2 linked regions of the Blastopirellula marina genome follow. The main gene of each other region encodes a partner of the protein of the gene in region 2 in a complex. Links are inferred from orthologs where the notes say so. Each region holds a gene or a part of one and is shown on either strand. Other genes may lie near its edges.

The links.
Region 1: the proteins of mnmG (region 2) and C5Y96_RS26490 are in contact, whole or in part, in a solved structure (PDB 9HIP), measured with the Escherichia coli proteins. The link is inferred for Blastopirellula marina from one-to-one orthologs.

The regions. Positions count from the first base shown.
Region 1 is NZ_PUIA01000094.1:132,398-148,422, reverse strand. The notes cover bases 8,868-11,690. They hold C5Y96_RS26490 (tRNA modification GTPase), read right to left. Parts: upstream 11,044-11,690; coding sequence 9,691-11,043; downstream 8,868-9,690. Other genes in these bases: C5Y96_RS26485 (YidC/Oxa1 family insertase periplasmic-domain containing protein), read right to left, coding at 11,068-11,690; C5Y96_RS26495 (Gfo/Idh/MocA family protein), read right to left, coding at 8,868-9,424. In the rest of the region: C5Y96_RS26515 (BatA domain-containing protein), read right to left, coding at 1-1,546; C5Y96_RS26510 (squalene--hopene cyclase), read right to left, coding at 1,582-2,724; C5Y96_RS26505 (PQQ-binding-like beta-propeller repeat protein), read right to left, coding at 2,922-7,178; C5Y96_RS26500 (RNA polymerase sigma factor), read right to left, coding at 7,171-7,824; more of C5Y96_RS26495, read right to left, coding at 8,072-8,867; more of C5Y96_RS26485, read right to left, coding at 11,691-13,404; C5Y96_RS26480 (metallophosphoesterase family protein), read right to left, coding at 13,689-14,438; C5Y96_RS26475 (metallophosphoesterase family protein), read right to left, coding at 14,493-15,245; tRNA (adenosine(37)-N6)-threonylcarbamoyltransferase complex dimerization subunit type 1 TsaB, read left to right, coding at 15,577-16,025. UniProt on the Escherichia coli protein: Exhibits a very high intrinsic GTPase hydrolysis rate. Involved in the addition of a carboxymethylaminomethyl (cmnm) group at the wobble position (U34) of certain tRNAs, forming tRNA-cmnm(5)s(2)U34.
Region 2 is NZ_PUIA01000016.1:574,742-590,927, forward strand. Bases 5,091-8,074 are described here. They hold mnmG (tRNA uridine-5-carboxymethylaminomethyl(34) synthesis enzyme MnmG), read right to left. Parts: upstream 7,510-8,074; coding sequence 5,671-7,509; downstream 5,091-5,670. Other genes in these bases: C5Y96_RS04175 (response regulator), read right to left, coding at 5,091-5,240; C5Y96_RS04185 (hypothetical protein), read left to right, coding at 7,709-8,074. Also shown: C5Y96_RS04155 (dihydrodipicolinate synthase family protein), read left to right, coding at 1-941; C5Y96_RS04160 (hypothetical protein), read right to left, coding at 1,058-1,864; C5Y96_RS04165 (Na+/H+ antiporter NhaC family protein), read right to left, coding at 2,190-3,824; C5Y96_RS04170 (sensor histidine kinase), read right to left, coding at 3,828-4,550; more of C5Y96_RS04175, read right to left, coding at 4,662-5,090; more of C5Y96_RS04185, read left to right, coding at 8,075-8,590; C5Y96_RS04190 (hypothetical protein), read right to left, coding at 8,587-8,982; hydroxysqualene dehydroxylase HpnE, read right to left, coding at 9,066-10,478; C5Y96_RS04200 (phytoene/squalene synthase family protein), read right to left, coding at 10,493-11,377; squalene synthase HpnC, read right to left, coding at 11,374-12,321; ispH (4-hydroxy-3-methylbut-2-enyl diphosphate reductase), read left to right, coding at 12,531-13,469; C5Y96_RS04215 (DUF1080 domain-containing protein), read right to left, coding at 13,558-14,703; C5Y96_RS04220 (cation:proton antiporter), read left to right, coding at 14,967-16,186. UniProt on the Escherichia coli protein: NAD-binding protein involved in the addition of a carboxymethylaminomethyl (cmnm) group at the wobble position (U34) of certain tRNAs, forming tRNA-cmnm(5)s(2)U34.

The sequences.
Region 1 (16,025 bases), on a different replicon or contig from region 2:
CGGTGTAGAGATCGATCAGTTGCGTCTCTTCCAGATCGGCCAGGCGAAAGTAGGAATGGTCGAGCAGGCCTTTGCCTGAGATTCGGAAGGGCAGCAGGTCGTCGGAAAACTCGCTTAGGCTCTGGCCGACGGCGGATGGATCGAGCGGCTTAGGAAGGATGCCATGACCCCCTTGCCAGGCCACGTCGTTCCACGCGCGTGGATCAAAATCTCCCCCCGCGGCAATCGCCAGTTGGCCCCCTTGTTCGACGTACGAACGGAGCATGCTGACCAGTTCGACCGAAGGTGATTCGATGCCGGCCACCACAGCCAGGCGTGCTTCTCGCAGCGCGGCTCGCAGGGGTTCCCCTTCGGCTTCACGCTGCGAGAGATGAATCGCTCGGATCAAATGTTGTTCTTCTCGGTTCGACTCGGTTTGCGGGCACAACAGCTGCCGCAAGACCCAGGTCTCGCCCAGTCTGCCCAGGGCAGGGGACTCTTCGCTGTCGCTCCACTGATCGATGAAGACGACCGGTGTCGAAGCGACCAGCGGTACCACAAGTGAACGCGAATCATCCGCCGGCAGTGCGTCTCCGGCGATTGATACGGTCAGAGGGATCGACGACATGCGGCTCGGATCGACCTCCATTGCGTCGAAGACGTAGTCGAACGCCAACGTCTGTACGGAATCTCCTTCGGGGAAGTCCGCGAACTTGGTCTCGACTTCGTTGTCGCGAACCTTGAACGTGATGGCCACATTCGAGCGAGGTTCATCCCCTTGGTAGCGAACGCGGGCCACGATACGAGTCGGCATGCCAACTTCGGCCATGCCATCGGGCAAGCCGAATTCTTCCACCCAGGCATTGTTCGGCGTGTTGGCATCGGTGCCGACTAGAATCACCGGCATCTCTTCCTCTGGCGGATTGCCGCGTGCCAGACGCTGCCACTGCGATGCCTGTTGATCGCCAAAGATAACCACGTAGGGGGAAAGGGACGGGGTCTGCTCGGCCAGGCGACGTGCCTGATTGAGTGCGTGCGTCAATTCACCGGGGCCATCAGTCGCGACGATTTTGTCAATCGCATCGGCGGCATCGGTGCGGGAAGTGAACGGATCGGTAATACGCCGCGACTGAGCCCCGCACAAGGAGATCACCGAGATCTGGCTGGACGACGGCAGCTTCTCCAGGAACTGCTTGGCCTGCTGACGCGACGTTTCAAACGCGGAACCAGAGATCGATTCGATCGAATTGCTCATGCTGTTATCGAGCACGAGAATTGCATGGGGTGGTTTCGAGGTGCCGGGAAGTGCGGAATCGGTACTGGTGAAATAAGGGCGAGCCAAAGCCAGACCAAAAAGTAGTAAAGCCAGGGCTCGTAGTGCCATCAGCAAGAGATCGCGAATGCGCAGTAGCCGCCGATTCGACTGCATCGCTTCGAGCAAGAAGTCCATCGCGGCCCAGTGGACGGTGCGATAGCGATTCCGATTCATCAAGTGAATCAGCGCCGGTCCGGCCATCATCATGACGCCGGCAATCGCGAATCCAGAAGCTACGAAGTATGGGAACATGAGGGCCTGATAAGGGTGCTGTCGTGACTTGATGTTTAACGGTTGGCGTCTTGTTGGAACGACTCAATTCGCCCTTCTTGCAGGATGGGCAAATAACGATTGGGCATCGCCAAGATAAAGCACCCAACTGCCGTGCCATAGAGGTCGCCTGGCATGTTGTTGACGTGAGCGCCGGCGTGCCACATTCCATGATACCGCAGATCTTCCGGTCGATTGAACTGCGATTCGATGACGGCATCGCGAAGAGCCGGATAGGAACGCTTCCAGTCTTCGCCACCGGTTTGGTACAACGCTTGTCCCACGTAGTACAGTGTGTAGGCATCGAAAGGCAGGTGTCCGTTGTTTTTGTTCTTCTTTTCTTTCAACTTGGCGATTTCGGAGTGAATGACTTCCATATTCTTGGCAATTCGCCAGTCGTCGTACTGACCGAATTCCTGCAAACAGACGACCCCTGCCGCAGCCATTGCCAGCGAAGCCTTCCCGCCATGTCGCGTGTAGGTGAACTGCCCAGGGTACTTCTGTTGTTCCGCTTCCGAAGCGTCACGAGAGACGCCTTCGGGGCTGTAATGCTCGCGGACACTGCCGATAGCCAGGTCGACCACTTCAGGAGCGACTTCAATGCCGGTATCCATGGCGCTACGCAGGGCCTTGGCTTGCATCACCGCCAGGCTCAGGTCGTGACCATTGTCTCTGCGGACGGCGCGATAGTCCCACCCACCATCTTCGGCCTGGGTGAAAGCGATTAACTTCAGAGCGCGGTCCAGAACGGGGTTGATCCGCGAATCGTGGGTCATTCCGTGGGCTTGCCCCAGGACAAACGTGGTGAGTCCATGGTTGTACATGTCGCGCTGCGGATCGGCGACGTTCAGCAGCCCGGAAGGACGTGGGCTGGAAAGAATTTTGTTGATGGCCCGGTCAAGTGGTTGTCCATACTTGCCGCGCCCGGGAGCATGACCATCGGCCATGAATGCCAACGCGCCCATCCCAATCAGGCCGAGATCGTCCGATTCCCAGTCTCCATTGGGGCCCTGGTTTTGGGCCAGCCAGTTCAGGCCGCGCTCGAGCGCCTGGGTGCTTTCCGGCGTTACTTCCCACTCGCCTTCTGCCCAGGCGTGCGAACCGCAGGCTGCACTAAGCGTCAGGAGGGTTGATAAGAGCAAAATTCGGGAAAAGGACATCGCCTGGCCCAGGAAAAAGGGGGTGCGAGTAATTCATCCGCCAGCCGAACCTTTTTCGGAAATTAGCCGTGCCAGCGTCATCTCTAGGAAGCTATGGCCAGGGAAGCGAAATCGTTTCGCAAAAAATTGCCGGACGAGCAAAATTCGGAAGAAATGGGCCCGGTGCGTTTTCATCGGTTACCCGAGGCCGGCCAGGCTTATTGAACCACCATCAACCTGCGTTCATCCTTGTTCTGATCGTCGAATTGCCAGAGATACCATTGATCTGGCCCATAGAAGAGGGGGCCAGCCGCCGGCAACTCTTTGCCCGAAATCTCGATCGACTGAAGCGGCTTGACTTCGCCCGTATGGATATCCATACGCACTACCTGGATCGTTGCTTTTTGATCCTTTTCCGTGGGTGGCTGATGGGTCAGCCCTACGAGCGCATCTTGCGTGCGGTGCCACGACAGCAGATCCTTGGGCTTGGTTGTCTGTGACGACACCTTGCCACTGTCAGCCGCAACCAGCAGCCACTGTTCCGGCTCTTCGACTAGGAGCGTCTTTTCGTCGAGCATCTGAATCGACTGCACGTTGGTACCTGGCATGGTCCAGCGAAGTGTTCCGGTGGCGATGTCGAAGCACTCCAGGCGAAGCGTGCCCGCGTGGAAAGATATTGCCTGATTTCCTACGATCTCTATGTTACTCAATTGCTGCTTGGCCCAGCGAGAATCGATTTTTTGGGGAAAGGTCAACTGTTTACGGACCCACTGCAAGTGACCAGAGATATCGCACGACGCTAGAACACCTCCTAGGTCGATCAAGAGCTGTTCGCGATGGGGGACGACATGGCCGATGCCCCGATCAAACCACGTATCACGAATTCGAAACAGCGGGTGACTATCGAGGATCTCGCCGGTCGAAAGATCGACCCGCGAAAGACGCACGGCATAAGTCGACTGCGAAACCTCGCGCAGGGTCATTATCAGCACGCGCCCTTGCACGGAAATGGGATCGGTTGCCAGGACCATTTGGCCATCGAGGTTGGTTACCCAACGCTGGTCGCCTGATTCGCGGTCGAAGCCGTACAATGCGAAGCCCTTCTCGTGCAGCATTCGCGTGACAACCATGTCGCCAACCAATAGGGGAACGCACCGAGCATAAGGGTAGTCGTGTGCCTTGCCGCGGTCTTTGTCTTTCTCTGATCGTTTCCAGATTTCCTTATTGTCTTTCAGATCGAGTTTCCACAGTTCGAAACGATTCGAGAGGTAGGTCTGATCGCCGGTTGAGGTCATGCCCAAGGCCTGACCATGCCAATCGACTTTTGAATCACGCACGGCCGTCGGAACGCGTTCTTGCTCGCGTCCCCACGATCCCCTTAATACAATGTCGGTTGGCTGAAGCGATGCCGATTCGGGCCAGGTAGCCTGAGCCAATGGGTTGGTGTCTGCCGTCGCGTCTTCCTGCGAAGTGGCCTGGGCACTGCGGATGACGCTGGTTTCGTCGACTAGCGAATTCGCCGAAAGCGTTGTTGAACCAATGGAGATCGGCTCGGTGGTTTCGGCCTGGTCTCCCGACGGCAAGTGTCCCAGCATGAGCAGTCGAGCATCGACTTTCGACTTTAACTCACCTTCCGCCGAGCGAGCCGCTTTGATGTAGTGCTGCAGCGACGAGGCGAAATCACCGGACGATGTTGCTTGATCGCCAAGCCACAAATGAGCCTCCGCGGCGGCCTTAGTGTCGAAGAATTGGAGCGTCACCAGCTCGACAATCTTGCGATCGCCGCGCTGAATCGCGGAGTTCACACGCAACTGAGCTAGATCCGCGTGTTCCTTTTCCATTTGATGCTGCAGGGCCTCGTGATTCTGCACAGCCATTTGAATGGCGGCGGTCACCGAGAACAAATGGTCCGGGTCACTGCCAGACGGGGCTAAGCCTTCCGCGGCGGATTCAGGGATTTGCGTGATCAAACGGCAAGCGTCGGCAATTGCATCGCTTTCCAGGGCTGCGTTGAGTTCGGCGCTGATGTTGTACGCTTCCTTGCTGAGGTCTTCGACCAGCAACGAAGTCGATCGTCCTTCGGTCAGGTAGTCGACATCCTGGTTGGCGCGATTGGAGTGTCGAACGGCAATGCCGCCTGCCCAGTTGATGATGGGGAAGTCGCTGCGCATCTTGCGGGGGTCGTACGAATAGTAGCGACGCATCGTTTCGCAACTGTCGAGAATCTCGTTCCAGCGCTGCTGCTGGATCGCCATCAACATGGCTGCATTGAACCGTTCTTGCGAGAAGTATCCCATCGGGTCGCGGTTCATCGTCGGCAGATTGAGCAGTTCGCGGCGGAACGAGGCGTAATCGGGGCGATCTGGCGTGGATAGCTGCTCTTCATAGAGTTTGCCCAGTCGCTCTTCGCACCAACTGATGAAACGCTTCTCGTGGTAGTCGAGCGGCCACGTTCGCGTCAACGCGAGCATGTCCTTGATCACCTGCCGCTTGTCGGCGTTGCTTGAAGCGGCTTGCAGGGCCTCCTCGCTCAACTCGGTTATGTGATCGTATGAAGCATTCACGCCTGAGTAGCGACGCAGACGCGTGGCCAGATCAGCAGGCAGTTTCGATCCATCCGATAGCGTAAATGGCTCGCTGGCGTAAGGAGATTCCCCCAGCTCTTTCCAACTGACCTGATCGACTTTCTCCCAGTGTTCTTTGGGAAACAATCGCGTGAGCCCTGGTAGCTCGCGAACCACCATCTTCTGGAGCGTAAGGTGGTGCTCGCCTTCGACTTTGGCCGTCGAAATACCCACGTGGTTGTAGGCCCCTTTGGTGTCATTGTCTTCGCTGGAAAGCAGCGCCCAGTGTTCTCCATCGAGACTGATCCAGCCGCGAATCTGACCTCCACCGGCTAGCAGACGAACCCACACGTGCTGGCCAACTTGGGTTGCCGGATGTAGTAGTGGATTACGATCAACCTCGTGCAAAGCGTCCCAGATATACGAGAATCGCGCGTAGAGTTCGTCGGTCTTGCGATTGCGATTGAAGACGAGCCCGTCCTGCGGAGCCGGTACTTCCGCCGTTTCTCCTTCCTTAGGTGTCTTGGCCGGATGCGTCAAGAAAACCCCATGCGAATGATCGACGCCGGTGAGTTCTAGCTCGACCATACGCAGGCCATAACCGGGGATCGGTACACAGGCCCAGCTATGGTTCTCGGGATTCTTGCTGACGAGCGAAATCGAACCATCAGCGTTCTTTTCGAGCATTGCTTGCTCGGCCAGCTTCGACTGCCACGGGAGATCGGCTGGGCGATTGATCGCGACTTGCTGGGGATAAGCGGGTTGCGCTTCCGGTAGAGACTCGAGCGGCCACAGGTTCATGTGTCGGATGACCGATTCCCCTTCCACGTAAATGCGATCAGGCGACGAGGGGAGGGGAGTACGGATGACTTCGACGTCGCCACGATAGAAGACCAACTCGCTGGTTGCGTCATCGAAGAAGAACGCTATCGGCTGGTAGTGCCGCGCCGGGCCGCGATGCTCGCGGTAGCCATCGTTGGCTTGCAGCTTGAGGTTCTTCGGCTGGATGCCATCTTCCCCCGCAGTCATCGCATAAGCGTACCAGGGAGAGTAGTCGTGCTCGTGCCGAACGATCGAAACGCCTTGGTTTCCACAGTAGAAGTGAAATCGCACACGATGCAATTCAGACATCTCAAACCGCAACGCCGCCATCGATGGGAGCTGTCCCTTCAGACGAAACCAACCTTTCAGCTTTGTCTGCGGACGATCGCCGTCGCGGTACTCTTGGATTTCAGCCGGCAGTTTATCCGAAGCCTTCGTCAGCCAGGTGTCGAACTGTGAACGAGTTAACGAATCGCGACGATCTGCTTCGGGGAGCGATGTCAGATGGGCGAACGTCAAAGGAGCAACGTCACGCGGAACGAGTGTTTCCTGTTCGAAGGGCTGATCTTGCTCAACGGGTTCGGGATCGGCTGATGGTTCTTCGAGTTCAGTCGCGCCTGGGGACATGTCGCTATTGTTGGAATCCGATTTGCCAGGCATCGGTGAGGCACCGGGCATTTGATGCATTGGGTTATCGAGCGTGACGGGATTGATCTGTGCACCCTGCATGCCGAGTGATGGATCGTTGGTGGCGATGTCACTTGGCTCTGACGGAGCTTGGAGTTGATAGTAAACTCCCGCAACAATTCCAACGATCAGCAGCAAAGCAATCGCCAGGCTGAAGATCCAACGCGAGCCAGCGTTCTGACGCTGTTTACGCTGCATGACCTTTTGGACGAATTGATCCGGTGTGTCGCCAGAAGCGCCGAAGGCGTCGACCAGGTGATGGTCCATCTGTAGGCGTTCGGAAAGGGCGTCGCGCAGCTCAGGCGACTCCGGCAGCCGCGCGCGGAGGTGGCGAATTTGGTCGAGGGTGAGGTCGTCGATCGGGCTCTCTTGCACGAGCACGATCAGGTCTTGGTCATTCATCCGCAGCGGTCCGCGACTTTCGTGTGACGCAATCTTTGAGGGCCTGGCGGGCACGGAAAACGAGAAGCTTTACGGCTCCTTCGCTCCGCCGCATCTTTTCTGCGATCTGGGCCATCTTAAGGCGAGCGAAGTAGTGCATCTTGAGCGCTTCGTGGGCCGAACTGCCGAGCGTATCGATGCACGAATGAAGCCACCCATGAACGACGCGGTAGTCGGAGGTGTCGTCTTCGGTCAGGGCATCGAGTTCCAGGCATAGCTCGGTCCACTCGACTTCCTTGCGGCGTTTGTTGCGGCGAATGTGTTCCCGCAGAACGTTGCGGGCCACGCCTAACAGCCACGGTCGGACGGGGACGTCGCCGCGAAAACGAACTTTGCCGGCCAGGCATCGCAAAAAGACTTCCTGGCACAGGTCATCGGCATCGGTCGGGTCGACCATCCGCGAACGGAGGTAACCAAAGACAAACCCTTGCTGACGTTGCACGAATGTCCCGAGCGCTTCGCGGTCGTTGGATTGCAATGCCTGGATCAATAGCGCATCTTCTTCCGCAGCCTTGACGCGATCGTACTGCACAAAGGCGGATTCGGTTTGCGACGCGACATCTTGCGCGTCTGAAACCGTCTTTGTTGCGGAAGGGGGTAACGACATCGCGGAACTCGGGAGGACAATTGCGGGCTAGATCGCATCACCGATCGCAGGCGACCTTACTCAGAGGGAAGTCACCAACTTACGGCGCATGATTCCACTGAGGTGTGCACAGACCAATCATATAAGAAGTGGGACAAATCCCGCAAACGATTCGCCAGATTCTTAGGGTAGGAAAAATGAAAGCGGAGCCATCCGGGGGACGGCTCCGCATTTAATCGTTGCAACAATCATTCCGCAAATAGCGGAATTAGATCAGGTCAGCCCAACCTTCGCGGTACTTCGGCTTGATGATCTCGGCGACTTCCGGAGCGTTCTTGGCTTCCAGGTTCTTAGCATCCCATTCGATGACCTTACCCTTGCCCGATTCACCGGTGGTCCAAACCGACAGGTTACCCAGCAGGATGGTTTCCGACAGCGGACCGGCGTAGTTCGGGAAGTTCGACATAGGCTCAGGACCACCCTTGATACCGTCGACGAATTCCTTGAAGTGACCCGGCGAACGCGGAATCGATTCAGCGGGACCTTCGTAGTCCTTGTACTTTTCTTCTGGCAGCAAGTGGAACTTGGCACCGTAATCGTTTGGCGAGTAGATCTTGCCGGCCGAACCAAGCAGCAGGCTACCGCTGCTGGACAGCTTGCCACCGTCCAGTGGCAGGTCCTTGGTCAGTTCTGGCGATGGCAGCTTGCCGCCGTCGTACCAGTACATGGTGACCGGAGCACGACCGTTGAGTTCTGGGAACTCGAACTTGATCACCGACCACTTTGGATAAGTTTGGCCGTTGTGACCGGACGATTCGGCTTCAACCGAGACTGGGTCACGCAGGTTCAATGCCATGAAGGCCATGTTGAACGTATGGCAGGCCATGTCACCCAGAGCACCGGTACCGAAGTCCCACCAGCCACGCCACTTGAATGGGTGATAAGCGTCGGCATATTCGCGGTAAGGAGCTGGGCCGATGAACATTTCCCAATCCAGAGATTCTGGAATTGGCTGTGGTTCTGGCTTCGCGACACCTTGTGGCCAAACTGGACGGTTGGTCCAGACGTGAACTTCCTTCACATCGCCGATGCCGCCACCTTGGATGATTTCAGCAGCACGACGAACGCCACGTTCAGCCGTACCTTGGTTACCCATCTGAGTAACGACCTTATTTTCCTTGGCGATTTCGCCCAGGCGACGTGCTTCCCAGATGCTGTGGGTCAACGGCTTCTGCGTGAAGCAATGCTTGCCCATCTTCATGGCCATGGCCGAAGCTGGAGCGTGCGAGTGGTCTGGGGTACTGACGGTAACGGCGTCGATCTTGTCGCCCATTTCGGTCAGCATCGCGCGGTAGTCGGTGTATTGCTTCGCGTCGGGGAAGCGAGCACCCGCTTGTTCCAGGCGTTCTCGGTCGATGTCAACGATGGCCACCATGTTGCCGGCGCGGCCAGCGTCATTCGAGTCGCTCGAACCTTTACCGCCGATACCGATGCTGGCGAAGTTGATCTTTTCGTTGGGGGATTTCGTCTCTTGGGCCTGCACACCACCGGCAGCCCAGAAGCCGGCACCGGCCGCAGCCGTCAGCTTCATGAAGTTACGACGATTCTGATTCGAACGCATGTACTTATCTCCTCGTGGATTTGCAAAACCATTGCTTCCGGCGGGCCTTGTGCTCAAGAAAGAAATACAAAGCGGGCAAGACCGAAGAAGCGGTAATTGGCGAAAAAGGAAAGGCTGGAAAGGAACTAAGGTGGCAGGATGTGGCGACAAATCGGCCGTGACCGCACGCTCAGTGTAGACCCCTCGTGTGCCGCCTAAGTTGTCAACTTAGCGATTAGATAAGCTTTATGCAATCAAACCCGGCACAAAAATACAAGATAATCAGACTATTTTCCAATACAAAATCGGGAGAAGATCACGTCGAGTATGTCATCCGTATAGACAGCACCCACCACCTCAGAAAGCTGTCCTATAGCGTAACGGATCTCAGAAGCGATCAATTCCTCGGAGTGATATCCCGCGATGCCCTCCAAGCAGGTGGTTAGCGCACCCAGCGTTTGTTCAATCGCCCCCAGGCAGCGGACTGCCGAGCTGGGAACCAAGGTATCTTCCGTTAGTTCCATTTCCCTAAGCTTATTGGCAATGGCTTGTTGCAGTGATGCCACGCCGCTGCCTGTCTTGGCGCTGGTCGCATACGCGGCAAATGGCGGACAGCCTGATTCCGGAGTGTCGCACTTGGTGGCGACGATGAGCAACTGATCGGCTGGAATTCGTTGGCTAAGTTCGCGGTCTTGTGCCGACATCCCAGCTTCTGCATCGACGCAGAGAATGCCGATGTCGCAATCCTCGGTGGCGAATCGGGTTTGATCGGCCATAAATTTTCGGATGACGTCGCCGTCCTCGACCGCTTCGTGCCCAGCCGTATCGACCAATTGAACGTCGATGTTCTCGCAGCACACATCGCGGGTAATGAAGTCACGTGTGGTCCCTGAGATGGGGGAGGTAATCGCCTCGTCCGAGCCAGCGATCGCATTGAACAGGCTGCTCTTGCCGGCATTGGGCAGACCAAGCAGGACGACCTTGGGTAGCGCCTGGTTGGTCGACCGCGTTCGTATCTGATCGCGAAGCTGCGCAAGCGAGTCGTAGATTTCGGTGACGCGTCGCTGAAGCTCTTCCATCTCGATGAACTCGATGTCTTCTTCGACGAAGTCGAGTCCCGCTTCCAGTAGTGCCAACAGTTCGATCAAGTCATTGCGTGCGTTTTGCAGCGGGCCGGAAAGTCCGCCAGAGAGTTGCCGCAGTGCCGATTGAAATCGCTGCTCGCCGTGGGCGTCGATCACGCCGAGCACCGCTTCAGCCTGGGTAAGATCAAGCCGGCCGGCCAGAAAGGCCCGCATAGTGAACTCGCCTGGTTGAGCCAAACGAGCACCAGCGCGACGCAAGTCCAGCAGAACCAGGTCGGCGAGTGCACGGCTGCCGGGAAGATGGATTTCGACCTGCGGCTGTTTTGTGTAGCTGCGCGAGGTGGGCCAGATCCAAAAGTCGGCCAGCAGTCTACGCTCACCTGGCAGGCAAATCTCCAAGGGGATGACTTGCGATGTGGTGAATGTCGCCGCGTCTGGCTTGGTCGTTACGCTGAGTGCCAAGCAGACCGCGTTGGCTCCGCTCAGGCGAATAATCGACCTGCCACCGATGCCCGGCGCGGACGAAATCGCGACGATCGTTTGTTCCAGGTCCATAGCTTGGCAGCGCAACGCAAGTCGCTACTTTTTCTTCTTCGTCTGGCGGACTTTCGGCTGCTTGATCTCTTCCTTCTTGGCCTCGATCACCACAGGGATGTTCTTCGGTTTAGGAAGCAGCTTTCGTTCGACGATGCCCCAGATGCTGGAGGTGATGAAGTAGATACATAGCCCCGAGGGGACTTTGAAGAACATGACACCCATGAAGATCATCATGATGGTCATGATCCGCTGCTGCATCGCTTGTTGTTCGTCTTGCGGCGGCGGCATGAATAGTTTCTGCTGCACCAGGAACAACGCCACCGTGATCAGCGGCAAAATGTTGAGGTACGGACCCAAGCTGAGGAAGCCGGTTGGACGCGTGATAAACTCTGGCATCCAATCGCCCCAGTACAGCAGTTGGTCGGGAGCGGCCAGGTTAGAGGCCCACGACATACCAGGAATCAGCGGCGCTTGACGCAGTTGGAAGTCGACTGCCAGGGCGCGGTACAGACCAAGGAAGATCGGCAACTGGATGAACATCATCAAGCAGCCGCCCACCGGGTTGAAGTTGTGCTTTTTGAACAGATCCTGTTGAGCCTTCAATCGGCCTTCGGGATCGTCTTTGTATTGGTCGCTGATTCGCTTAATTTCAGGAGCCAGAGCCTGCTGTATCTGCATGTTCTTAGCCTGCTTGCGGCTAATCGGATGCATCGCACCACGCACCATCAGTGTCAGCACGATGATCGCCAGGCCGTAGCTTCCCAGCACCGAGTACAACGCATGCAGCACAACTAGCAGAATCGACGAGACGGGGCTGAACCAGCCGTAATACTCAACCTTACCCAGGCCGTAATGCTTCAACACGTCGGTCTTTTTCGGACCGGCGAAGATACGGAACTTCTGGTTCACCGTTTGACCGCCGGCGATCGGATAGGCTCGGCTTTGCAGCGTAAACGTGCAGTCCGTTTTCGGTTCGTACGAGTCATCGATCGGGGCAATCGGAGCCCCGGTTGCCTGGGCGAGGTCGATTGAAGTCGAGCTGTTCTCGTGATCCAGAATCAGCGAGCTATTGAAGTACTGTGCGTCGACGCCAGCAAACTTGGTTTTGACATTGCTGTCTAAGTTGTAGAGGGGCGTCTGCGGATCGGCACCTTCCTTCTGGGCACGTTCCACCAGGTCGTAAACGGTAAACAACCGGAAGTCGCTCCCATCTTCCGATTCCCATGTCACGTCGCGGATACCAGCGGTACCGAAGCCGTGGCTGATCTTGTGGGCGTACCACCAACCTTCCAGGGGCAAGCCTGTCGGTCCGAGTTGTTTGTAAGCGACACTGAGCGAATCTTCCGACTCGTTATGAATTTCCAGGTCGTAGTCGATATGAAATCCTTCCGCGTCGGTCATCTCTTCGGTGACCTTGGGCAGTTTGAATTTCTTCACCAGTCGCAGCTTGCGATTGTCTCCCAGTTGCTTCAGATCGCTGGGGAACAATGTCATCTCGAAATGAACTTCGTCTTCCGAAACCTGTGTGGTCTTCCAGTTGCCATCGATCAGCGAAGGAATTCCTTTGATCTCGGCCAGGCTCTTGTACTGGGCATTGCCTTCGCGTGCCGTGAGCGACCCAATCTGAGCGAGCGTCGTCAGATAGGCTGGTGGGTGCACAAATTCCTGGGGCAGGCCGTTAGGACCGGTGATTTTGGAAACATCCGGCTTGATGACCTCAACCGGGTGTTTACGAAGCGCGACCGTAAAGGCGATCTTCTTGGCGGCTTCCCCTTCGGCGGCAGCAGGGCGTTCGACGGTGACCTGAATCTCACCACGCGGCTTTGTGCCGCGCATCACCTCTTGAAAGCTCTTGATATCGGTGACGACCTGATCATTGATCGAAACGATCGTATCGCCAACCTTCAGCCCTGCTTCAACCCCTTCGGTTTTGGCGACGGCCTGAGCCGCTGGCGTGCCGGGACCGATGACATTGATCTTCACGCCGTGGCCGTCGGTCTCGTCGAAGGCCAGCTGGCCAAGGTAGCCACCGTCGTCGTCGTGCTCGTAGCTTTGATAGTTGGGGTTACTCAGTTCAACGCGGTGAACCGAAGCTCCCTTCGAATCGAGCGTCACAAGCATGCGGTATCCGTCTTCGGGATTCACCGAACCTAGCGTCGCGAACTGGCGGTCGTAAGTGACCTTGTCCGCTTCGACAGGGGCATCGTTTTCATCACCGGGCTTGCCAATCTTGGGGGCATTGGCATCGGTGTCGACTTCGACCAGATCCTCTCGCGCATCTTCCGGCTTCTCCTCTGGCTTGTTCATATTGCTCAGAAGGTTGAAAGTCAGCAGCAGCGATGCGGCAAGAAAGATGAACGTGATGTGGCGCCGTTCCACGAGCGAAAGTCCTTGCGATGAAAACTAAAAAGGAATCTACCGAATCATTCAAAAATGACAGGGTGGTCATGATAGCTGGTCCGAGCTGCTTCCTAAGAGGGTGATTTTCCCCTTACCAGCGAGGTACCGCGTGTCAACCAATCCGCCCTATTCTCGCTTTTAAGTGCGGTCTTGGAAACGCCACAAGGCTTCTTCGTCGGCAGATACGCGACATTTGCCGAAAAACGGGTGAGTTAGGCAATATATCGCGAAAAGAAATTCGAGATTCACCCAGCGGTTGGGAGCTAGTGTCCCTCATAGAGACGCTCGCCTTGAGAGTCGTCCAACTCGTCGATACCGCGGATTTTGTTGGCGACTGTGTCGATGCAGTACTCGACCCGGCGAAACTGGACCGTCTTCTCGTCCACAATCACGTAACAACTACGCGGGTTACCGTCGCGTGGCTGGCCGACACTGCCGACGTTGATCATCGCCTTGTCGCCGTTGAAGTGGTACGTGCTGTTCTCGAAATCGGTCGGGCTCATGAACTGGGCCGACTCGTAAAACACGCCAGGAACGTGCGTGTGACCTTGAAAGCATACGTTCGGAACCAGCGCGAAAATCTTCTCGAGCTTCTTCGGATTGTAGATGTCTTCTGGGAAGACGTACTCGCACAGCGGATTTCGAGCCGAACCATGCACGAACAAGCGGTTCTCTTCGGTATGCGTCCGTGGCAAGCCACACAAAAAGTGCCAACGGCTAAGGGTTGAGTCCTGGTCTTCGCCACTTTCCAGCTGCTTCCGCGTCCAGAAGATGGCCTGTTCGGCACCGTGGCTGAAACCTTCCGGATCGAACAGGGCAGCCTGATCGTGGTTGCCCAAGATGCACAGATCGAACGTGCGAACGATGTCGACGCATTCCCGCGGGTTCGGGCCATAGCCTACGACATCCCCCAGGCAAAAAATGCGATCGACTTTTTGCGACTCAATATCTTTCAGAACGGCCTGAAGGGCATCGAGGTTGCCATGTATGTCGCTGACAACTGCAGTTTTCATCGTTGTCTCGATCTTGCTGAATGCTGATTCGCCATGCGAGAAGGTCCAGCGTTGTTAGCGACCATCTCGCAGCCGGTCACCCAGCATGTTGTCTAACTGAGGCGTGTCGTAGATCTTCTTTGCCGTGACTTCGGTGTCGTATTCCACACGGCGGAAGACGATCGATTCGTCCGTAAGAATCACATAGCACGACCGCGGATCACCATCGCGCGGCTGGCCGACGCTACCGACATTGAACAATGCCTTCTCGTCGCCAAATCGGTACTCGTGATCGCACTCGTCGGGGCCGAAGAACTCCAGGCTCGGCGTAAACACGCCAGGGATGTGCGTATGACCTTGGAAGCTGAACTGCTCGACGCGCTCGAACAGGTTCTCCATCTTCCGCTGGTTGTAAACGTCTTCCGGGAAGACGTATTCGTTAGTTGGATCACGAGGCGAACCATGCACGTACAGCCGATTCGGCTCGACGTGCGTTCGCGGAAGCTCACCCAGGAAGTCCCATCGCTCGTTCACGGCAGCAGCACCGCCAGACGAGTTGTCGATCTGATCGCGCGTCCACAGAATGGCGCGGAATGCGACCGGGTTGAATCCTTCCGGGTCGAATAGTGCAGCCTGGTCATGGTTGCCAAGCAGGCACATGGCGCACTTGCGTCGAACCATGTCCAAGCACTCGACCGGGTTGGGGCCGTAGCCGATGACATCGCCCAGGCAGTAAATCTCGCTGATTCCTTGCTGGCGAATGTCGTCCAAGACCGCGTTCAAGGCTTCCAAGTTACCGTGGATGTCGCTGATGAGGGCACGTTTCACGCCCGACTACCTTTCCGATTTTCAAGGTCTGGAGTCGATCCCACTGCCCTAATGCAAAACATTCGTATTTTGCCCTGGCAGGGGTCAGTAAGTAGGGAAGCCGTCGCAACCTGATATAGGATATAAATTTAGGTGGCAGGTGTCCGGCGGTCAAGATAACCCAAAGACAATGCTGGCAGTCCCCCCCACCATTGCCCCAGGCCAGCTGCCAACTCGATTGCCTGACCGACATCAGGTAAGATCGGCGAAAATAACCTTTGGTCGCCAATCCATTCTATTGATGGTAATCCGCGATCGCCCCTGTCCCTACCCGGTTAGAGGAATTCGCCATTTGAAAACGCTCGCCATCGATACCTCGACCCGGCAAAGCTCGCTCGCCTTGTTCCAGGGCAGCGAACTGATAGTCGCCCAGTGGCTGGACCCCACCTTGCCCACCACCCAGGCTATCACCCCGCTGATGCAGCAACTGGTCGACGAGGCTGGCTGGAAGCCGACCGACCTGCAGCTGGTGATCGTTGCCCAGGGGCCCGGTTCTTTTACGGGGCTTCGGATTGGCGTAATGACCGCTAAGACAATTGCTTACGTCGCCGGTGCAACGACCGTTGGGGTGAATACATTGAGGGCCATTGCTCACCGCTGCGACGACAATGTCTCGCGCCTGCACGTAGTGATGGACGCCCAGAGGAAGCAGTTCTTCCATGCCGCCTGCGATCGGGACGACACCGGGAAGTATGTCGAAGTACAATCGACGCAAATCGTGGATGACAAAGAGTTTATGGC
Region 2 (16,186 bases):
GACGATACGTCGACTGGCTGATCGAAAAAGGGGTTCACGGCCTCTATCCCAACGGCTCGACAGGGGAGTTCTTGCGATTCACGGTGGAGGAACGTCGCCGGATTATCGCCATCATCGCCGATCAAACCCGGGGACGTGTGCCGATTCTGGCGGGTGCCGCCGAGGCGAACGTCAAGGAAACGCTCAAAGCGTGCGAAGCCTACCACGAGATGGGTTGCCGGGCGGTGGCGATTGTTTCGCCGTTTTACTACAAGCTGAGCCCCTCGGCCGTTTATGCCTACTTCAAGGAAATCGGCGACAATACACCCATCGATGTCACCCTGTACAACATTCCGATGTTTGCCTCGCCGATCGACGTGCCAACTGTCCGCCGCCTGGCCGAAGAGTGCCCGCGGATTGTGGCGATTAAAGACTCGTCCGGCGACCTGCCGCACATGATGCGGATGATCTCGGCCGTTCGACCTGTGCGACCCGACTTCAGTTTTATGACCGGTTGGGACGCGGCCCTGATGCCGATGCTATTGATCGGCTGTGACGGCGGTACGAATGCCACCAGTGGCGTAGTGCCGGAAATCACGCGTCGGTTGTACGACCTGACACTGCTGGGCCGAATCGATGAAGCTCGCGACCTGCAGTATCGGTTGCTGACGCTGTTCGATGCGATGATCCAGAACTGCGAGTTCCCCGAAGGCTTCCGTGCCGCACTCGCCCTCCGCGGCTTCAAGCCAGGCAGCGGCCGCCAACCCCAATCGGCCAGCCAAAAGCTGGAAGTGGAAATCCTGCGGAAAGAACTGCAGTGCCTCCTTTCGGCCGAAGGGTTCGTGAACGAGCCGGTTGGCGGCTGCCCGGCAGGACAGCAGGCATCGACCAATCCCGACGATGTCGCACGCATTGTTGCGGGAGTCGTCGAAGAACTGCGACGTCTGGGCCTGGCCACTTAATTCAGCGGTAAATCTGCGTGTTCTTTCTGAAAACGGAACACTGAAAACTTCACGCTACTTACAAAAAAGGGCGTCTCGAAACCGAGACGCCCTTAGCCCTCCTGGGAATTGGATCGTTAGGGAAGCACGTATCGGAAGCTGTTACGGATCGGCTGCCCTTCGGTGTAAACCTTCGGTTGGCCGAGCAGGCCGCGTCCGACGTACGAGTTGTTGTTCATCGGGATGATCGGCAGCACGGGGCGGAATGCGGTGCGATCGACCGGGTAAACGGTGGCGTTAGGAACCGGGACGGTGCCAGTGACAACGGGGGCCGCAATGACCGGCGGGTTGTCGTAGGCGATCGTCGTGACGGGGCGATTCACAACCACCGGGCTTCCAACCGTCGTTACTGGAGCCGGATAGGTGATGGGGGAGTTGTACTGAACTCGCTGCACGCCGTTGTTTATCGAGTGCCATGGGTTCGGGTTCACAGGCTCGACGTAGTAAGAAGTTTGCGTCTCGTAGGCGGGATACTCGACGCGGCGAACTTCCTGCTGCTGGATTGGCTGTGGGTTGTCATAAATGACGGTCCGCGGCTTGCCAGAGTACTGCACGATGGTCTCTTGCGATTGGGTTTCCACAACCGTCCGCGAGGGAGTTTCCACTGGTTGCCCCACGTACGTCCGCAGTACCGTTTCCCCCTGGTTGATCGGCGTGATGGCGGAGGCACGCTGCACGGTGTTCGAGGGGGAGGCCGTTCCGTTCGAGGACGACAGCTCAATCGCCCCCGGTTCTTTCAGGTCACCTGGGGCCGCCATACGAGTCATGGGGCGGTCTTCGTTGTAGGTGGCGTCGACCCATTTGATTGTCGGTTCATCCTGGGCATAAAGCAGGGCAGGGGCCGCAAACATAACGCAGGCGGCAAGCGTGGTCGTCCTGAACATGGGAACCTTCTTTCTTCTCACAGGGTCATTTGGGGAACGCTCTTTCATATTGCAACCGCTATGCCGAGAAGGCAAATAATTCGCTACCAGGCCCTGACAGCATCCCCAGCCGTCAATGCCAGCAAGACCGCGCAAGTCGAACATGTGGAATTGGTTGCAAACGATACCGCGTGGCTAAAAACGAGTGGAAATGGTGATTTGCCAGCGTGAGGCCACTCTGCACAAGACTAGCGTTGTTGTAAGTGTTACAACGTCGTTCGCAGGTTTGTACCGAGTAACTGACGGACAGCCACTCACTCGTTGGTTCTACTCCGGCCAAGCACGGTTAGGTATCCGCTTCGATTTCCGCCGCGAGTGCTTCCGGATTTTTGCCCAAGAAGAATAGCGTTCCGATCATCGCCCCGATACCCAAAACGTGGCACACATAGACCGGCACGCCATACGCGACGGGAACGGTCCCCAGGATGATCGATAGCACGGCCCCCAGAAACGCATAGGGCATTTGCGTACGAACATGGGCCATATGATCGCAGCCGCAACTTTGCGACGACAGAATTGTCGTATCGGAAATAGGGGAGCAATGATCGCCGAAGATCGCCCCTGCCAATACGCTGCCGACGACCGAAAGCAGGACCGGATCGGCTATGTCTAAGGTTTCTCCGTTTCCGGTCAACATGCCGGCCGACAGGGAGACAGAAAGGGGCACGAGTATCCCCATCGTGCCCCAGCTGGTACCGGTCGAAAATGCCACGGCTGCCGCCAATACAAAGACGGTCGTGGGAAGCATTTCGATCGGTAAATTAGTTTCCAATAGTTGCTTCAAATATCCGGCCGTGTTTAGCCCGTTGAGGGTCATCACACCGGTATCTTCGTCGAAAGTCGGAGGCTCAGTCTGGGCTGCCAGCGAGGCCGCCAGCCACAGGATCAACAAGGCCGGAAGCATCGCGCGGAAGCCCTTCAGGATCGCCCGTCCCATTTGGCCAGTGGAAAGTAGTCGCTGAGGTGCAATGAGCAGGATCGCCACGGCCAGGCTCACTGCTGAGCCGTAGAGAAGTGCTTTGTAAGAATTACCCTCGCCAATGATTTGCAACAGCGAAGGTTCGGCTGCTTCACTGGCCGATGCCTGGTAGCCGGTCCAATACAGAATCGCCACCACGGCGGACAGCATGGTACCCACCGGTATCGCTGCATTGAGCCAGCTCGAACTTTCCGGCAATAGTCCTTCCTCTTCGGATGGCGAGCTGGCAGCCGGACCTTGGCTGAGCATGGTTACTTCGGCCTTGAGCATGGGGCCAAAGTCGCGGCGAGTCATCGCGACCAGCGGAACCAAGAGCAGCGCCCACCACGAGTAAAAGCGATACGGGATGCTTTCGACGAACAACAGGAACGCATCGGGTTTTTCGGGGCCGGCAATTTGGTTGATCCCTTCTTCGATGAAGCTGATTTCCGTTGCGACCCATGTCGAAATCAACGCCAGGCCAGCGACCGGTGCGGCGGTCGAATCGACGATGTAGGCGAGCTTTTCGCGGGAGATTCTCAGGCGATCGGTCACTTCTTTTAGTGTTCCACCCAAGAGAAGCATGTTGGCGTAGTCGTCGAAGAAGATCGCCAGTCCCATGACCCAGCCGGTGACCTGACCTTTAAGCCGTGTATCCGCGAAGCGAACGATCAAGTTCACCAGGCCACGCATGCCGCCGGACGCGGACACAACGCCAATCATCCCGCCGGTCAGAAGGGTGAAGAGATAGACCTGAACTTTATCCCAGTCGGTGGCTTTTACCCACAGATAGTCGGCACATGCCGACCACAGCCCAGTGATAGGATTTCCGTTTTGTAGGATGATGGCCCCTGCGAGGATGCCCACCAGCAATGAAAGAAGTGTTCGCCGCGTAAGAATCGCCAGGGCAATCGCAACCAACGGAGGAACCAGGCTCAACCATCCGAAAGGGTGCGGATCCATCCGTTACTCACTCTCGCAATTGATTTTCGGCGACAAGGGAATTTCCAAAACGATCCGAGCCCCTGGGCCATACGCCGTATCGACATAGGTATCGCCCCCGTGGGACTGAGCGATCGTCCAGCATTTGGTGAGCCCAAAACCCAAGCCACGGCCAGCTTCGCGCCCGCTATGAAAGGGATCGAATATAATCTCTGCCTGTTCGTCTGGAATGCCAGGGCCGTCATCCTGGACGGCGATCGTTGCGACGTCGTCTTCGGTGGCCAGCGTAACCTCGATCTTCCCGCCGGTCTTGAGTGCTTCCAGGGCATTGCGCACCAGCGCACCAATTGCCAGCAAGATTAAGTTGGCATCGGCGGTCAGGCGGATCTCACTCTTGGTCGGAACGAGTGTCAACTGCGTCTCTTGCAATTTCGCTTGAGGAAGCATCTGACTGATCGCACTAGAAGCGATCTCGCCCAGCAGGCATTCGCTAAGCTGCGGCTGCGGCGGTCGGGCAAACAGCATCAAGTCGGCGATCATCTCGTGCCCACGCATGGCTTGGGCATAGATGGTGGCCAGTTCATGCCGACGATCCGGATCGGTTTCGCCGACTAGAAGGGCCTGGGCGCGACTGGCAATGTTGGCCAACGGGTTATTGATCTCGTGACTGGCCCCGTAGGCGAGACGCTTCAGGCTTTTCAGTTTCTCGTTGCGTAGGTCACGTTCCGATTCGATCGAGTCGGCCATAGGAGGAGATCATATCATCCCGTGAGGTGCGAGCTGTGAGACGCTTCGCACCGAGGTCGCATTTCTGGTGCGATTCGCCACGCTCCTCGCACCTTACGGAATTCCTGGAGCTTAGGAATTCACCGATTCCATATCCAGCATGTTGCAGGCCTTGTCGACCAATGCTTCGACCGAGAACGGCTTCTGCATGAATTCGTTGGCACCACAGGCCATCAGGTCGGCGACCTTGTCTTGTTCGATCATGCCAGAGATGCACAGGATTTTGACGTCTTCCATCGTCTTGTCCATGCGAACGCGTTGGCAGACTTCCTTGCCGTTGATATCCGGGAGCATGATGTCCAGCACGACGATGTCAGGGTGGAATTCCTTGACCAGCATACCGGCGTCGAAGCCGTTGTTGGCGGTACGCAGTTCGAAGCGGCCGTCGCGTTCAAATGCATCGACCAGCAGTTCGACCAGATCGACGTCGTCGTCGACGATCAGGGCCTTACGCTTGCCACTTTCCAGAGCGTCGGTAGGGATGCCGTTTTCACGCATGAAGTTGTAAAGCTGATCACGCGGGATGCGACGGAACCGGCTGCCTGGGACGCGAAATCCTTTCAATTGCCCCGAGTCGAAGCAACGAATAATGGTCTGTTGACTGACCTTGCAGATCTTCGCTGCTTCACCGGTGGTAAAGACTGTTTTCATGTGCTGTCATCCTATCCCTAGCGTGTTTGGCTACCAATGCGATAAGTGAGTTTGGAGGCCGCCACGTTGTCCTGAGCATCCTCGCGCTCCGCGCATCCGTGTCAAACGAGTACATCCCGTTTAAAACTCTGATTTTCTGGAAGGTGTGTAATCGTTGCACCCCACGATAAATGAGTATTTCCGCTCTTCATCCGGATATACCCTGTTTACCGAATTTGCCAGATGCCGGAATTATACTGTCCTAAATTGCCACGTCAAGATTGATGTCGATGGCGCAAGTTTAGACACGACAACAGTTTGTGACACAAAGTGAAACCCTGGCCAATATTTTGCCTAATCACAATCCAAAAGCTTTCAAGGGCAAGCATTCCGGAATTTGGAGACTTTTTGACGGCTTGCTAGTGATAGCAACCCTATCAGTATCCCCAAGTTAGGAGGATTTCGCACCCATCCGACCATCCAGATAAACCAGTAGCAAAGCGATGTCGGAAGGGGTGATTCCGCTGATTCGCTCGGCCTGAGCAACTGAGGTAGGGCGGATCTGGCTGAGCTTCTCGCGAGCTTCGGTTCGCATTTGGGTAAGTCGCGTAAAATCGAAAGACTCGGGGATTCGCTTGTGAGAAAGCCGCTTTTGTCGCTCGACCTCGACTTGCTGGCGAGCGATGTACCCTTCATAGCGAATGTCGTACGTGACCTGCAGAGCCGCTTCGTCCGTGGTTTCTTTGAGCGATGGTGCTAGCTCGCAGACCTGTTCCCACGACGAATCGTTGCGTTTCAGAATGTGAGACAGAAGCGTTCCTTCGTGCCGCGTGCTGCCCAGAACGTCCATAGCGGTATCGATTTGTTGCAGCTTTCGATGGAATGCTTCCCACCGGGCAGGCGGGATCAGACCGCGATCATGGGCCAGCGGTGTCAGGCGACGATCGGCGTTGTCTTGCCGGAGCATCAAGCGGTGCTCGGCCCGGCTGGTAAACATTCGGTATGGTTCGTCGACGCCGCAGGTAACCAGGTCGTCGATCAGCACACCGATATAGGCCTGTTCGCGCCCCAGGACCAACGGTTCTTCGCCACGTCCTTCCAGTGCCGCGTTGATCCCGGCCATCAATCCTTGCGCGGCAGCTTCTTCATAGCCGGTGGTTCCATTGATCTGGCCAGCGAAATAGAGCCCTCTCACTTCTTTCGTTTGCAGCGAAGGCCACAACTGATCGGGCGGGCAGAAATCGTACTCCACTGCATAGCCATAACGCATGATTTGTGCGTTCTCGAGCCCTGGGATCAGCTTGAACATCTCGTCCTGGACATCGCGCGGCAGGCTGGTCGAGATTCCGTTCACGTAGACTTCGCGCGAGTTAAATCCTTCTGGCTCCAGGAAGAGCTGATGCCGGTCTTTATCGGCGAAGCGGACGACCTTGTCTTCGATGCTGGGGCAATAACGTGGGCCACGCGAATCGATCTGTCCGCTATACATTGGGGCACGGCTTAGATTGGCCCGAATCAGGTCATGCACCTTTTCGTTGGTATAGGTGATATGACACGGCATTTGCTCGAGATCGAGCCTTTCGGTCAGGTACGAAAAAGCCTGGGGATCGTCGTCGCCGGGTTGAAGTTCTGTCTGGGTGAAGTCGATCGAATTGTAATTCAGTCGAGCAGGCGTGCCGGTCTTGAAGCGATCGAGCCGAAAGCCAAGCCGGTTCAGGGCGCTGCTGATGCCGCTGGAAGTTCCCTCGCCCCCGCGACCACCTGGGGTTTTCGTTTCGCCGGTGTGCATGATCGCAGACAGAAACGTGCCGGTAGTCAGCACGACACATGGTGCTGCGTAGATGGCTCCGCCATGCACGCTGACGCCGATGATACGCTGGCTGCCATCGATTTCTTCAGTCAGCAGATCACTGACGATCTCTTGCCGCAGGTCGAGATTTGCTTGATCCTCAACCGCTAGTTTGACCCAAAACTGGTAGGCTTTCTTGTCCGCTTGAGCCCGCGGACTGTGCATCGCAGGACCCTTGCGGCGATTCAATAGCCGGAACTGAATACCGGTGGCGTCGATCGCTTGCCCCATGATGCCACCCATGGCATCGATTTCGCGCACGATCTGCCCCTTGGCGATCCCGCCAATCGCCGGGTTACAGCTCATCTGGGCAACCGTGTCGAGATTGGTCGTCAGCAGTGCCGTTTTCGCCCCCAGGCGCGCGGCGGCCATGGCAGCCTCGGTACCTGCGTGCCCGGCTCCTACGACAATGACGTCATACTGATAACGACTCTCCGACATCCAATCACCTTGCAATCGACCTGCTTTATGAGCGAAGCTTGTATTGTAGATCCCTCGGCGGTTAATCGCGAAGGGGCGAAATTTAAGTTTTCAGCGTGAAGTGTTCAGTTTTCAGCCAGACAGCGCCTGAACATCCGACGATTGCGGGGCACCGCTCGAGAAAACTGAAAACGAAACACTTTCCACTGAAAACTATCCCATGCTTCTACGCTACCTCGTTTCCAGCTTCCTCCAGCAACAGGGCCAAACCGTGGTGCGGGACTTCGTCTCGCAGCAGTTGGCCGGACAAAACTCGGAGGAGATTCCCCCGGAAGACATTCCCAAGCCGGATGTCGTGGTGCTCTTCGCATTGGGAGTCGAGTCGGCCGGGTTCAAAGAGTCGCTCGAATCTGCGGCGACCGTGAAAATGGAGAAGCGTACCGTCACGGTTGGCAAGCTGGGCGAACGTGCTGTGGGGGTGGTCGAGACTGGCGTGGGACGAAAAGCGGCCGAGGCTGCCGTTCGCGATGTGATAGAGATCATCGGGCCAAAGTGGATTGTCTCGGCAGGATTCGCCGGTGGACTCGTCTCAGACCTGAAACGCGGCCATGTGGTGATGGCCAGCTGCGTCAGCGATATCGAGGGAAACGAAGTCACGATTCCCCTGAACCTGACCCCCGAGCAAATCGAAGCAACGCAGGGGCTGGCCAGCGGTAAACTGCTGACGGTCGACCGCATCATCGGCACGGTGGAAGAGAAGCGGGAACTCGGTGAAAAGCATACCGCCGTGGCGGTCGATATGGAGACCCTGGCGATTGCCCAGGCATGTCACGAGAAACAAACCAAGGTAATCTCCGTTCGCATTATTTCCGATACCGTCGACCAGCCGCTGCCCAAAGATCTTGAGAAGCTGATGAGCCAGAAGACGACCTCCGGTATGCTGGGGGCAGCCGCGGCGACCATCTTCAACCGGCCTGGCAGTATCAAGGATATGTGGAATCTGAATGCGATGGCGAACAAGGCCAGCGACAAGCTCGCAGGCTTCTTGGGTGGCGTTCTTCCGCAACTAGACCTGGCAGTGCGTGACGAGGACGAGAGTTAGGCTGTTTTAGGAAGCGTGCTGACGTACGCGAGGAGAGCTGCTGAAGCCAGGAAGATTACCCATTCCACGCCAGCCAGCGCGTAGGTTGTCGTTCCTATGCCGGAGAAAAGAAAGAAGCTGATCGCTCGGAAGATGACCGCCGAGCCGTGGATCAGCACGCAGGCAATCAAGATCGGCCGGATGGCGTCGGTCATTACCAACGGCATGAGAAAGATCAGCCCCCAGGCAAATTCGAGTCCCCCGTAAACGGTGAAGAATTCTGACTCCCCGCTGCCTGGCTCTAGATGGAATCCTACTGACTTCGATGTTTGTGACGGAGCAGCCGCGCACCAGACGCCGAGCAAGAGATAGGCAGCGCCGACAATAGCCAAAACAATACGAGCAGCGATCATAGTGTTCCCGTTACCGTTCCAGGACGAAAGAGGTATGCCCAGTAACAACTGACCGCAAAGTGTGCTTGGGACTAACGCGACGGCTACTCTTTTCCCAGTCCCCAGAGCATTCGCGAGAGCAAGCTGACGGGTAGATCGGCATCGCCGACCGGCTCGTGGTAGTCGTACTTGCGGAGAATGGCTTCCGCAGCGAGGTAGCCACTGCGGACAGCTCCTTCCATGGTGGAAGGCCAGCCGGTCTTCGTCCAATCGCCAGCCAGAGCCAGGCCTGGCAAGATGGTTCCTTGAGTCGGTCGAAGTCCTTCCATCGAAGGGGTCGCGGCGAACACGGCCTGCTTTTCGGTCACTACCTGGTAGTCGAGCAGGTAGGGGGCCGGCGAAGACCCAAACGCCCCGACCAACTCGCCCAGGACATGCCGAGAGAGTTCGTCGTGCTTCACACCGGCCAAGTCTTGCGAAGCACTGATGACGACCTGGTAGTAGTGACCAGTCGTTTCTTTGAACTGCCGGGCCCCATGGTTGAATACCCATTGGCTGGTCCGATCCAGCAGTACCGCATGCGGCAATTTGGTTAGCGGGCGGTCAAGCCAAAGATGAACGCTAGAAATGGGAGACGAATCAATCTCGTCCACGTTGTCTAGCTTCGGCATCAGGTTCTTGAGGATGGGGGAGAAAAGCTTAGGGGACTGATGCCAGGGGACGGCCGAAATGAAGTTCTCGAACGTTGCCTCATTGCCTTGGCCGAAGCGAACGTTGAATCGCGAATTGAAGTAGGCCACTTGCCGAACTGGCGTTTGCCGGTGGAAGCGAACGCCCCGTTCTCCCAGTTTTTGCGCGGCCTGAACGTCGAAGACATCTTGCAGTGGAATCCGCGGCACATAGATCTGGTAGGCACGCCGATGCCGCAGGAAACCATCGACAAAGACCTTACGTGCCGCGACGAACGAAACTTCGGTCAGTGGTGCGCCCAAGGCACTCACCAACACGATTTCCCAGAAGCGACGAATGGCGGCCTCGGACTGAAGTTGCTCGACCAACCAGTCGTGCATCTTCCAGCCAGCATACTTTTCGACGGCGGATGGTGGAGCCATTTCCCACAGGGCTGCTGCGATCCGCTTCTGATCTGGCTTGGAAAGGTAGGATTGACGACGAAACGCGCCTGCCAAATGCATGGGGGCCGGCAGCCAACTGCTGGCTTCAAACGGATGTGCCTGACCGTCGCCGTCGATAAAGTGCAGCCGCGTGTCGCGGCGGAAGCAATCTTCCAGGTCCAGACGCTCGCAAAGTCCCAGGAAGTTCGTACAGCACCCCATTGCGACATGCTGACAACGATCGATTAACGACGGATGTTCCGGATCGCGATAGGCTCCGGCACGTCCTCCCAGCGATCGCTTGGCCTCGAACAGGTGAATCTCGAAGGGAAATCGCGAAAGCGCCTCGGCGACAGCGATGCCTGCCAACCCACCCCCGACGATGGCGACGCGTTGGCCGCGCATGGAGCTGACATCCACTACGGAACCTCCACTTTCAGAGGTTCTCTCGATCCCAAGGGGATCCGCGACATGGCCAGTCGGGCAAACAATTTCACTTTGCGCCACGAACCGACCTGAATCTTCCGCCGCAGCACATCCCCGGGGCTGCGAGCAATCTGCTTGAGCAGATCGTGGTACGTCTCGGTCATGGCGTCGAAGATTCGCCGGCCATCGGGATGAAGATCGTGGCGCAGGTCTTTGGCTTTGGTGAAAAGCTTTTCGGCTCGATCGATTTCAAATCGCATCAGGGGCTCGAAGCCGGGGGAGTGCTGCCCCTTCAGGAGCGACTCTTCGGACACGTCAAACCGCTGAAGGTCGTCAAGCGGAACGTAGATGCGTCCACGCAGGGCGTCTTCGTGAATATCGCGAAGGATGTTGGTCAATTGAAACGCAACCCCAGCCGCAATGGCGGCTTCTCGATCGAAATTCGGACGAATGCCCCAGATCGGTAAGCAACTCAAGCCAATCGCCGACGCAACCTGGTAGCAGTAGTGATGAAGTTCGTCGAAGTCGGTAAAGCGAGTTCGCGTCAGGTCGCTGGCCACACCGTCGATTGATTCCAGGAAATATTGCTCGGGGATCTCATATCGGCGAATCGTATCGGCCAGGGCCGGCAAACGGGGATCGTTGAAGCTTCCCTGCATGGCCAGGTGGAATTGGTCTCGCCATGAATTCAGACTGGCTGCCTGATCTGAACCTTCCTCATCTGCCAGGTCGTCGGTATGCCGGAAGAACGCATATAAGGCATACATGGCCTGCCGTTTCTCTCGGGGAAGGAACCAGAAAGAGAGCAGGAAGTTGGAGCCAGACTGCTGGGAAAACTGGCGGCACAGGGCGTAGCTGTCGGAAAGGCTTGTGGTCATGCCGGCACCTCGTAGGAATCGGCACGGAACTGCTTGTTACGGACGCGGATCTCCCACCAGGCCTGAGCCAGCAATTTGACCTTGGTCCCTTTGCCGACTTTCGGACGGTGGCTCCACGTGTCGAAACGCTGTTGGCGAATCTGCCGCAGGATTGTTTGCCCTCCTCGGATGAACAGGGCGATGTCGACTTTCAACTTAGAAGGGAAGAAGTCGACAATCGGTTCGCCGGAAGCCAAGAGTTGTTCGGCGCGGCGGACTTCAAACTCAATCAGTTCGCGAAAGGCATCTTGTTCTGCACAGGCGGGCATGTCGTCAATCGAAAGGCCAAACCGCTGAAAGTCTTCTGCCGGGATATAGATGCGTCCCTTGTCGAAGTCGCGGCGGACATCTTGCCAGAAGTTGGCCAGTTGCAGCCCAGTGCATACCCGGTCGGAATAGACGACCGCTTCGGGGGAGTAACAGTGCCCCAGATACATCACCAGGCGTCCCACGGGGTCGGCGGAGTTACGGCAATAGGCCAGGAGCTCTCGGTAGGTGTTATACCGCTTCTTGGTCTGATCCTGGCGGAACGCAATAAGCAGGTTACGGAGTGGGGTGATGGGAATCTTGAATTCTCGAATCGTACGCTTCAACGCGACGAATACCGGATGGTGGGCATCCTCTTGGTAACACGATTCGAGCTGTTCTTCCCACCAGGCCAACAGCTTAAGCCCCTGGGCATCGGTGGTGGTTTCGTCCGCCAGGTCATCCGCCCAGCGGCAATAGGCGTAGATGGCAGCAAAGTGGGGATGAAGCTCGGTGGGCAGAAACCAGCTAATGACCGAGAAGTTTTCGTACGACTGGGCCGTCAGGTCCTGGCAATACGAATAGGCGTCGCTCGTGCTGGGGGTTTGCCAACTGGCGGTAGGTCCATAGTTTGCCAGTTGATACTGAAAAGGAGTCACGAGATATCCGGGAAAGCTGGTAGTGTTGCGGCAAAAGTAGTATCGGCGGTTTGCAAAGGAGATTGCAAACTGCAAATTTTGCGGAATTTCGAGTCAAAGGAAAGTCCGTTTTCCTCGGGGGGAGTGCTGGCATCGGCTTCAGGCGGCTGCCCTAGGCCCTACTGAGGGGTTGCGGTAAGATGCAGGGTATGGAGGAGGTTTCCAGACCAATGAAAGTGATTTTAGCAAGTCCACGCGGGTTTTGTGCGGGGGTGAACATGGCGATTGAGTGCCTTGACTTGGCGCTCAAGACGTTTGGTGCTCCTGTCTACGTTTATCACGAGATCGTCCATAATAAGTACGTCGTCGAGACCTTCAAAAAGAAGGGCGCTATTTTCGTCGACGACGTGCAGGAAGTCCCTTCCAAATCGATCCTGCTATTCAGCGCCCATGGCGTCTCGCCAGAGATTCGCAAAGCGGCCAAGGAACGCGACTTAACCGCGATCGATGCGACCTGCCCGTTGGTGACTAAGGTCCACCTGGAAGCGATCAAATTCGCCAAGCTGGGTTATACGATCTGCCTGATCGGTCACGAAGGGCACGACGAAGTGATCGGCACGATGGGGGAAGCCCCCGAGGCGATCGTCCTGGTTGAGACGGAGAGCGATGTCGACCAGTTGGAAATCGCCGATCCCGAAAGGCTGGCATACCTCACCCAAACGACCCTCTCGGTCGACGATGCGACACGGATCATCAACCGACTCAAAGAGCGGTTCCCGTCCATCAAAGGCCCACCTAAGGCCGACATCTGCTACGCAACCCAGAACCGCCAGGAAGCTGTGCGGATTCTGGGGACCGAAGCACAACTGGTGCTGGTGCTTGGCAGCCAGAATAGCTCGAACAGTCAGCGTCTGAAGGAACTCGCTCAAGAGAGTGGAACCCCTGGCTATCTGATCGATGGTGCCAGCGACATCCGGCCCGAGTGGTTCGATGGCGTGGAAGGGGTGCTGGTAACCGCTGGGGCGAGTGCCCCTGAGGATGTCGTTCAAGAGTGTCTCGATTACCTGGTCGAGAAGTTCGACGCCAAAATCGAAACACGCAGCATCCGAGAAGAAGAAGTTCATTTCCCGCTGCCGAAAGAACTTCGTAAGCTGGTTCAGCTTAATTAGGAGCTCGCGACTAACAGCGATAAGAACAAAGAAAGCCACGGAAGTGCAATCCGTGGCTTTTTCATTGTGTGTTATCGCTATCGTGATCTTACTCGCTGCGCTTCACTGGCCAGCGCTCTGGTAGCTCTTGGATCTGGAAGTTGCGGAAGAGAACGTCGGTCGTCGGGTCGTGCCCCTGGAGGATGATACTGCCAGCTTCCAGACGCAGGCCTTTGCGTGGGTTGGCATCGGGCTTGCGCTGGTCGGTCCAGTCGGTGACCTGGAAACCGTTGACCCAAACCGAGATATGGGCACCTTCGGCGATCAGCGTCTTGGTCAGCCACTGGTTATCCTTGCTGACCACCTTTCGGGCAACCGTGCGGCGGAAGATTGCTCCTGTGCCGCTATCAACGGGCTTGGTCGGGTCATCCCCTTCAATGCCGTTATGGATCTGGCTTTCGTAGCCCATCATCTTGTCGCCAGGGATACTGCGGAAGAAGAGGCCAGAGTTCAGGTTCTCGGCGTTGGTTTTGGCATTCATTTGCAGAACGAAATTGGCGTACAGCCCTTCGGTTTCCAGTTGGCCGGGGCCGTCCTGGGCATGGATGGCACCTTCTTCCGTGACGTCGAATTTCGTGACCATCTCGGGGTACTGTTTCCACCCGGTCAGGTCTTTGCCGTTGAAGATCGATTTCAGGCCGAGTGGTTTCAGGCTGATGTTGCGGAACTGGATCTTCCCTTCGTTGTGCTGCAGCCCGATAAAGCCTTTGCCTAGGTAGTCTTTGTCTTCCAAAGTCGAAACCACCTCGCCATCCAGTTTCACTTCCAGGACGGGGCCTTGGACACGGACTTCAAACGTATGCCACTCACCAGGCTGGCAATCGGGCGTGACCTTTTCGCGGGCGACAAAACTGCCGGTGGGAAAGGAATTCGAGGGAGGGGCGATGTTGAGCTCGTAGCAATCGTACGAGGGGCTCTTGGGCCTCGGTGACGTTCGCAGGAAGATGCCACTGTTGGTGTTCTCTTCGGCCAGGAAATCGGCTCGCAGGATATAGTCGGCAAACTGGGTTGTCGTGCAGAGCAAGCCGATCTCACCGTCGGTGGCCTGAATGGTTCCGTCAACGACTTTCCAGTCGGTCTTGGTCACCTGATTCCAGCCGAAAAGGGTTTCTCCATCGAACAGGGAGATCCAACCATCTTCAATCTCTTCGGGTGTAAGCCCTGGCGTTTGAGCGAACAGGCTAGCGACCGGCATGGTCCAACCCATGACCAGCGTCAGGAGCAGGAGCGAAATATTGTGAGATTTAGGGCGCTCTCGATGATCGAATGGCATAGCGTGAAATTCCTGGGCGGGAAATGAAGGACCTTAACTGGCGAATAGGTGGAACACTCTAACCTAAAGAAATCATTGAGGTTTGGGAAGATCCGCGGGGTTTGCTCTGGCGGTGGCGTAAGGTAGGTTAAAGAACCGTAGCAATGCGAGCGGCACTGAATTGCTCGCGACCTGGAGAATGCGTCGTGGACGAGAAGCTATACCTACTATATTTCGCCGGCATCCTGGCCCTGGGCATCTCAGCTCAGTGGATCGCTTGGCGGCTGCGGCTTCCTTCCATTTTGCTTCTACTTGGCTTCGGTTTTCTGGCCAGTTTTTTGCCGGAAGGCCCCGACGAGATCATCGGGCGCGAGGTCCTGTTTCCCATCGTCTCTCTCTCGGTGGCAGTGATTTTGTTTGAAGGAGGGATGAGCCTTCGTTTCGCGGAACTGCGTGAAGTGGGGCCGGCACTGGGGGGGCTGGTAACGATCGGGGCCCTGGTTGTTTGGGGCTTGGGTTCTCTTGCCGCGCACTATGTCGTTGGTTTTTCGCCAGCGATTTCTGCCGTGGTCGGTGCGATTGTGGTGGTGACCGGGCCTACCGTGGTTGGTCCTCTGCTGAGTCACATCAGGCCGTCGCGAAAGATCGGCTCGCTGGCCAAGTGGGAAGGGATCGTGATCGACCCCATCGGCGCGGTGCTGGCAGTGCTCGTTTTCGAGTTCATCATGCAGACCGGCGAAGGAGCAACCTGGGCCACGCCGATGTGGTCGATCGCCAAGACGATCGGCGTTGGTGTGATTCTCGGTGTCGTGACCGCCTACATGATGATCTTCGCGCTCAAGAGCTACTGGGTTCCAGACTTCCTGCACAACGCGTTCATCCTGGCTGTTTTGCTGGCCGTATTTGCGATCTCGAATTACATCCAGTCCGAGTCCGGCCTATTAACGGTTACCGTGCTGGGCCTGTTGATGGCCAATCAGAAGCATATTCCCGTTCGGCATATCTTCGAGTTCAAAGAGAACCTCCGAGTTTTGTTGATCTCGTGTTTGTTCATTGTTTTGGCCGCACGAATTTCCCTCGGAACACTTCTCGGAGTGGGCTGGACCGGTTTGCTGTTTGTGGCGGTGCTGATTGTCATCGTGCGTCCCGCTTCGGTTTTTCTTTCGACTCTGGGCAGCAGTCTGAATTGGCGGGAAAAGGTTTTTCTTTGTTTTATGGCCCCTCGCGGGATCGTCGCTGCCGCGGTCGGTTCGATTTTCTCCTTTGAACTGGTTCACCATGCCGAGAATTTAAATCTCAGTGAAATCGGTGGTACGTCCGAAGGTGCCCTCGTGGTGCCGGTCGTGTTTATGGTGATCGTGGGGACGGTCACGTTTTACGGTCTGACGGCCGCGCCGGTTGCCCGTTGGCTGGGACTTGCCAGTCC